Regions from separate parts of the Serratia sp. DFXYC6 genome, predicted to be linked through region 1. Evidence: predicted binding sites of a transcription regulator. Region 1 holds the regulator's gene; the other holds the start of a gene.
The links. Region 1 encodes sigma-54, which starts transcription at its own class of promoters, with help from an activator protein. Its sites were predicted from a motif close to GTTGGCACANNTTTCGCTNT; they were not measured.

Region 1 (3,417 bases):
ACAGCAGGTCGACCGGCTGGTTGTCGATAGCGTCGAAAGCGATGGGTTGGTCGAGACGGATAAACACGCCAACGGCCCGCAGTGTGTCCTCTTCCAGTTTGCCGTGGGGAATGGCGATACCGTTGCCGATACCGGTGCTGCCCATGCGCTCCCGGGTGAGAACCGCGTCAAACACCACCTGCGAAGGCAGGTTGAGCTGTTTGGCGGCCAGTTCGCTGATAATTTCCAAAGCCCGCTTCTTGCTGGTGCAGTGTACCGAGCTTTTGGTGCACTCGATGTTTAACACCGAGCTTAATTGCATATATTCGTTGTTCATCTCATCTTCACTTAAAACCGCGCCGCCGGGCGAACCCGGTAAGGCGGTTTTTCGTCGGTTTTAACCCTGATTACCGTTCGGCGCGTCACCCATGCGGGTCACGCGCCGAAGGGGGAGGCGGCGACGGATGCCGCCTCATGGAATGGGTTAGGGTGTCAGTGTTGCTTCAATTTGTCTTTATGTTTGTTCAATTGACGTGCCAATTTGTCGATCAGCGTATCAATTGCGGCATACATATTCTCGTCTTCCGAGGTGGCGTGCAACTCGCCTCCATTCACGTGCACCGTTGCTTCCGCAATTTGCTGCACTTTTTCCACACTTAATACAACATACACCTGATTGATGCGATCAAAATACTGTTCGAGTTTGGCGAACTTGTTGTTCACGAACTCGCGCAACGGATCGGTGATTTCGATGTGGTGTCCGGTAATGTTGAGCTGCATAGTGTCTTCCTTCTCAATAGAGGTCAAACCAACTGTTTACGCTGGTTCGACGGCGGGATGGACAAAGACTCTCGGTACTTGGCGACGGTGCGCCGCGCCACGATGATCCCCTGATCGGCGAGCAGGGTGGCCAGCTTGCTGTCGCTGAGTGGTTTGGCGGGGTTTTCCGCCGCAATCAATTTCTTCACCAACGCGCGGATCGCCGTCGAGGAGGCTTCGCCGCCGCTGTCGGTATTCACGTGGCTGGAGAAGAAATATTTCAATTCGAAAATGCCGCGCGGGCTGTGCAGAAACTTCTGCGTGGTGACGCGCGAGATCGTCGATTCATGCATATCCACGGCCTGGGCGATATCCGCCAGCACCATGGGTTTCATAAACTCTTCGCCTTGCTCGAAGAACGCCTGCTGTTGATCGACGATGCAGCGGGTGACCTTCAGCAGCGTCTCATTGCGGCTCTCCAGGCTTTTAATCAGCCACTTGGCTTCCTGCAGGTTGCTGCGGATGAACTGGCCGTCGGCTTCACTGCGGGCGCTGTTGCCCAGCGCGGCGTATTGCTGATTGATCTTCAAACGCGGCACGCTGTCGCCGTTGAGCTCGACCGTCCATTTGTTCTGCGTCTTGCGCACCAGCACGTCCGGAATCACGTATTCCGATTCGCCGGTATTGATCGACTGCCCCGGGCGCGGATCGAGCGACTGAATCAGCAGCATCGCTTCTTTCAGTGTATCTTCTTTTAGCCGGGTTGATCGCATCAGGCTGCGAAAGTCATGGTTGGCCAGCAGATCCAGATGGTCGCTGATGATCAGCCGCGCTTCGGCCAGGTAAGGGGTGTCTTTGGCGTATTGGGAGAGCTGCACCAGCAGGCAATCGCGCAGATCGCGCGCGGCGACGCCGATCGGATCGAAACGCTGCACGCGCTTCAACACCGCCTCGACTTCCTCGAGGGTCACGTTTTCGTCACCCAGGCTTTCCAGAATGTCTTCCAGCGGCACGGTGAGATAGCCGGTGTCGTCCACCGCGTCGACGATGGAGGTGGCGATGGCGGCGTCGGTATCGGAAAACGGCGTCAGATCCACCTGCCACATCAGGTAATCCTGCAGCGTTTGGGTGGTCTCGCCCTGATAGACCGGCAGCTCGTCGTCGCTGTAGTCGGTGCCGGTGCCGGACGGCGTGCCGGCGGTGTAGATCTCATCCCAGGTGGCGTCCAGCGGCAGCTCTTCCGGCATGTCTTTCTGTTCCAGCGCCTCGCGGGTATCGAGCCCCTCGGTCTCCTGGGTTTCTTTGGCGTCGATTTCGTCGTGCAGATCGGTCTGTTCAAGCAGCGGATTGCTCTCCAGCGCCAGCTGGATCTCTTGCTGAAGCTCAAGCGTGGACAACTGCAGCAGGCGGATCGCCTGCTGGAGCTGAGGAGTCATGGCCAGCTGTTGACTGAGCCTGAGTTGCAAACCTTGCTTCATAGTTTTCTGTCTACTTCCGTTAACGGTGTCGCCCCGCAGGGCGCGCCGGCGCTTAGAGGCGGAACTCTTCGCCCAGATAAACGCGTTTAACCTGCTCGTCGGCCAGAATAGCATCCGGAGTGCCGTGGGCAATCAGTTTGCCCTGGCTGACGATGTAGGCGCGTTCACATACGTCCAGCGTCTCGCGCACGTTGTGGTCGGTGATCAGCACGCCCAGGCCGCTGTCACGCAGGTGCTCGATGATTTTTTTGATGTCGATAACGGAAATCGGATCCACCCCGGCGAAGGGTTCGTCCAGCAGAATGAATTTCGGGTTGGCCGCCAGCGCGCGGGCGATTTCGACGCGGCGGCGTTCACCGCCGGACAACGCCTGGCCAAGGCTGTCGCGCAGATGGGAGATATGGAACTCTTCCATCAGCTCCTTGGCACGGTCTTCGCGCTGTTCGCTGGTGAGGTCGGGACGGATCTCCAGCACCGCCATCAGGTTGTCGTACACGCTCAGGCGGCGGAAGATCGACGCTTCCTGCGGCAGGTAACCAATACCGCGGCGCGCGCGGGCGTGCAGCGGCAGCAGGCTGATGTCTTCTTCGTCGATCACGATGCGCCCGGCGTCGCGCGGCACGATGCCGACCACCATGTAGAAGGTGGTGGTTTTACCTGCACCGTTCGGGCCGAGCAGGCCGACGATCTCGCCGGATTTCACTTTCAGGCTGACGTCTTCGACAACTTTACGGCCCTTGTAGGCTTTCGCCAGGTTTTCTGCGATGAGTGTTGCCATAAGTGATTAGTTACTCTTTTTTTGCTCGTTTTTGTCTTGCAACTGCGACGGTACCAGAACCGTTGTCACGCGTTTGCCTTTATCGCTAAACGCCTGCATTTGCTGCTGTTGCACCAGATAGGTGATGCGATCGCCTTTCACGTTGCTGTCGAGCTGCTCCAGATAGGCGTTGCCCGTCAGGGTCACCAGCTGGGTCGCCACGTCGTAACGCACTTTCTGCGCGTGGCCTTTGACCGGCTTGCCGCTGTCCTGCATCTGGTAGAAGGTTACCGGGTTGCCGAACGCTTCAATATAGGTCTTATTCTGATCTCCGCCCGGGCGGGTGACTACCACCTTGTCTGCGCGAATATCGATGGTGCCCTGTTTGATCACCACGTTGTCGGTGAAGGTGCTGACGTTGCTTTGCATGTCCAACGACTGCTT
Region 2 (3,417 bases), on a different contig from region 1:
CGGCAACAAAAAAGCGATAACAAAAATTGTGGGCGCCGTCCGCCTTTTCAGACGGCGCGGGTAGGGCTTAGACGCTGTAGTACAGTTCGAACTCGACCGGGTGTGGCGTCATGCGAATGCGGTCCATCTCTTCTTTGCGCAGTTCGATGTAGGCATCGATCGCATCGTCGGTGAACACGCCGCCGCGGGTCAGGAACTCGCGGTCTTCGTTCAGTGCGGCCATCGCCTCGTCCAGCGAGCCGGCCACTTTTGGGATCTCGGCTTCTTCTTCCGGCGGCAGGTCGTACAGGTTCTTGTCCATGGCATCGCCAGGGTGGATCTTGTTGATGATGCCGTCCAGGCCGGCCATCAGCAGTGCGGCGAAGCACAGGTATGGGTTAGCCGCCGGATCCGGGAAGCGGGCTTCGATGCGGCGCGCTTTCGGGCTGGCGACCACCGGGATGCGGATAGACGCGGAGCGGTTACGGGCGGAGTAAGCCAGCATCACCGGCGCTTCGTAGCCTGGCACCAGACGTTTGTACGAGTTGGTGGTCGGGTTGGCCAGCGCGTTGATCGCCTTGGCGTGCTTGATGATACCGCCGATGTAGAACAGTGCGGTTTCAGACAGGCCGCCGTATTTGTCGCCGGCGAACAGGTTGGTGCCGTTCTTGGACAGCGACATGTGGCAGTGCATGCCGGAACCGTTGTCGCCGAACATGGGTTTCGGCATGAAGGTCGCGGTTTTACCGAAGGCGTGCGCCACGTTGTGCACCACGTACTTGTAGATCTGAATTTCGTCGGCTTTCTTGGTCATGGTGTTGAAGCGGGTCGCCACTTCGTTCTGACCGGCGGTCGCCACTTCGTGGTGGTGCGCTTCAACCACCAGGCCCATCTCTTCCATGGTCAGACACATGGTGGAACGCAGATCCTGCGAAGAGTCGACCGGTGGAACCGGGAAGTAACCGCCTTTCACCGCCGGACGGTGGCCTTTGTTGCCGCCGTCGTATTTTGTGCCGGAGTTCCAGGCGCCTTCGATATCGTCGATCGCCACGTGGGAACCGCGGATGCTGCTGCCGAAGCGGATGTCGTCGAACAGGAAGAACTCAGGCTCTGGCCCGAACAGCACGGTGTCCGCGATGCCGGAGGAGCGCAGGAAGTCTTCGGCGCGTTTGGAGATGGAGCGCGGGTCGCGATCGTAGCCTTGCATGGTGCCCGGCTCGAGAATGTCACAGCGAATGATCAGCGTAGGTTCTTCGAAGAACGGATCCAGAACCGCCGTGCTGGCGTCCGGCATCAGCACCATGTCAGATTCGTTGATGCCCTTCCAACCACCGATAGAGGAGCCGTCAAACATTTTACCTTCTTCGAAGAAGTCGGCGTTTACCTGGTGAGCCGGGATAGTCACGTGCTGTTCCTTACCCTTGGTGTCAGTGAAACGCAGGTCTACGAATTTCACTTCATGCTCATTCAGCATCGTCAAAACGTGTTCAGCGGACATACTTAACTCTCCCGGTTTATCATTGTCGTCGTCGTGGAACGAATCTGTGGAACTGGCTTTTTTTCGCCTTGAAAAGACTAAAGCGAAAAGCGTGCCAACTTTTAAAAAAGGCTTTCATCGCCTTTCTGCGCGGGTTTTACCCAACCACAGTATGCACCATTAGTGATAAATTGCACCGGAATGGTGCAATTGGGGTGGGCGTGGGCACTGAAATGGTGCAAAAGTGCAACGATTGCGGCTTTTTGCACCGTGAAAGGGATCACAAACTGACCGGTACGCGGTTGTTTATAAGAGATGGTTGTGATCTTGTTTAGTCCCTCGCTTAATACGTGTACAATAGCGCGCTATTTCTAATGCCCGAGGCAAAGCTGTGATCGAAAATTTGCGTAACATCGCCATTATTGCCCACGTTGACCATGGTAAAACCACCCTGGTTGATAAGCTGCTGCAACAATCCGGTACTTTCGGAGAGCGTGCGGAAGCCACCGAACGCGTAATGGACTCCAACGATTTGGAGAAAGAGCGTGGGATTACCATCCTCGCAAAAAACACCGCCATTAATTGGAACGGTTACCGTATCAACATCGTGGATACCCCGGGACACGCCGACTTCGGCGGCGAGGTAGAGCGCGTGATGTCGATGGTTGACTCGGTGCTGCTGGTTGTGGATGCAATGGATGGCCCTATGCCGCAAACCCGCTTCGTGACCAAGAAGGCCTTCGCCAACGGTCTGAAGCCGATCGTGGTCATCAACAAGGTTGACCGTCCTGGCGCGCGCCCTGACTGGGTTGTGGATCAGGTGTTCGACCTGTTCGTGAACCTCGACGCGACCGACGAGCAGCTCGACTTCCCGATCATCTACGCTTCTGCGCTGAACGGCATCGCCGGTGTCGACCACACCGACATGGCGGAAGACATGACCCCGCTGTATCAGGCGATCGTCGACCACGTGTCTGCGCCGCAGGTTGAGCTGGAAGCGCCATTCCAGATGCAGATCTCCCAGTTGGACTACAACAACTACCTGGGCGTTATCGGCATCGGCCGCATCAAGCGCGGTAAAGTGAAGCCGAACCAGCAGGTCACCATCATCGACAGCGAAGGCAAAACTCGCAACGGTAAAGTGGGTAAAGTGTTGGGTCATCTGGGTCTGGAGCGTATCGACAGCACCCTGGCGGAAGCGGGCGACATCATCGCCATCACCGGCCTGGGCGAGCTGAACATCTCCGACACCATCTGCGACACCAACGCCGTAGAAGCGCTGCCGGCGCTGTCCGTCGACGAACCGACCGTAACCATGTTCTTCAACGTCAACACCTCGCCGTTCTGCGGTAAAGAAGGTAAGTACGTGACCTCGCGTCAGATCCTGGATCGTCTGAACAAAGAACTGGTGCACAACGTGGCGCTGCGCGTCGAAGAAACCGACGATGCGGACGCCTTCCGCGTATCCGGTCGTGGCGAGCTGCACCTGTCGGTGCTGATCGAAAACATGCGTCGCGAAGGTTTCGAGCTGGCGGTTTCCCGTCCGAAAGTTATCTTCCGCGAAATCGATGGCCGCAAGCAGGAGCCATTCGAGAACGTAACGCTGGATATCGAAGAGCAGCATCAGGGTTCCGTGATGCAAGCGATGGGTGAGCGTAAAGCTGACCTGAAAAACATGGATCCGGACGGTAAGGGTCGCGTGCGTCTCGACTACGTGATCCCAAGCCGCGGTCTGATCGGCTTCCGTAACGAATTCATGACCATGACTTCGGGTACCGGCCTGCTGTACTCCACCTTCAGCCACTACGACGACGTGCGTCCGGGCGAAGTGGGCCAGCGTCAGAACGGCGTGCTGATCTCCAACGGCCAAGGCAAAGCGGTCGCGTTCGCGCTGTTCGGCCTGCAGGATCGCGGCAAGCTGTTCCTGGGCCACGGTGCGGAAGTGTATGAAGGCCAGATCA

Region 2: glnA (glutamate--ammonia ligase) is a predicted target of sigma-54. The motif match lies at 1,557-1,576, and genes of this name have one in related genera.

What each region holds. Positions count from the first base shown of each region.
Region 1 is NZ_JBXUNV010000002.1:461,736-465,152, reverse strand. Features, by position in the region: gene ptsN (PTS IIA-like nitrogen regulatory protein PtsN) at 1-316, opposite strand, end outside; gene hpf (ribosome hibernation promoting factor) at 472-759, opposite strand; gene rpoN (RNA polymerase factor sigma-54) at 783-2,216, opposite strand; gene lptB (LPS export ABC transporter ATP-binding protein) at 2,269-2,994, opposite strand; gene lptA (lipopolysaccharide ABC transporter substrate-binding protein LptA) at 3,001-3,417, opposite strand, start outside.
Region 2 is NZ_JBXUNV010000007.1:14,688-18,104, forward strand. Features, by position in the region: gene glnA (glutamate--ammonia ligase) at 68-1,477, opposite strand; gene typA (ribosome-dependent GTPase TypA) at 1,848-3,417, shown strand, end outside.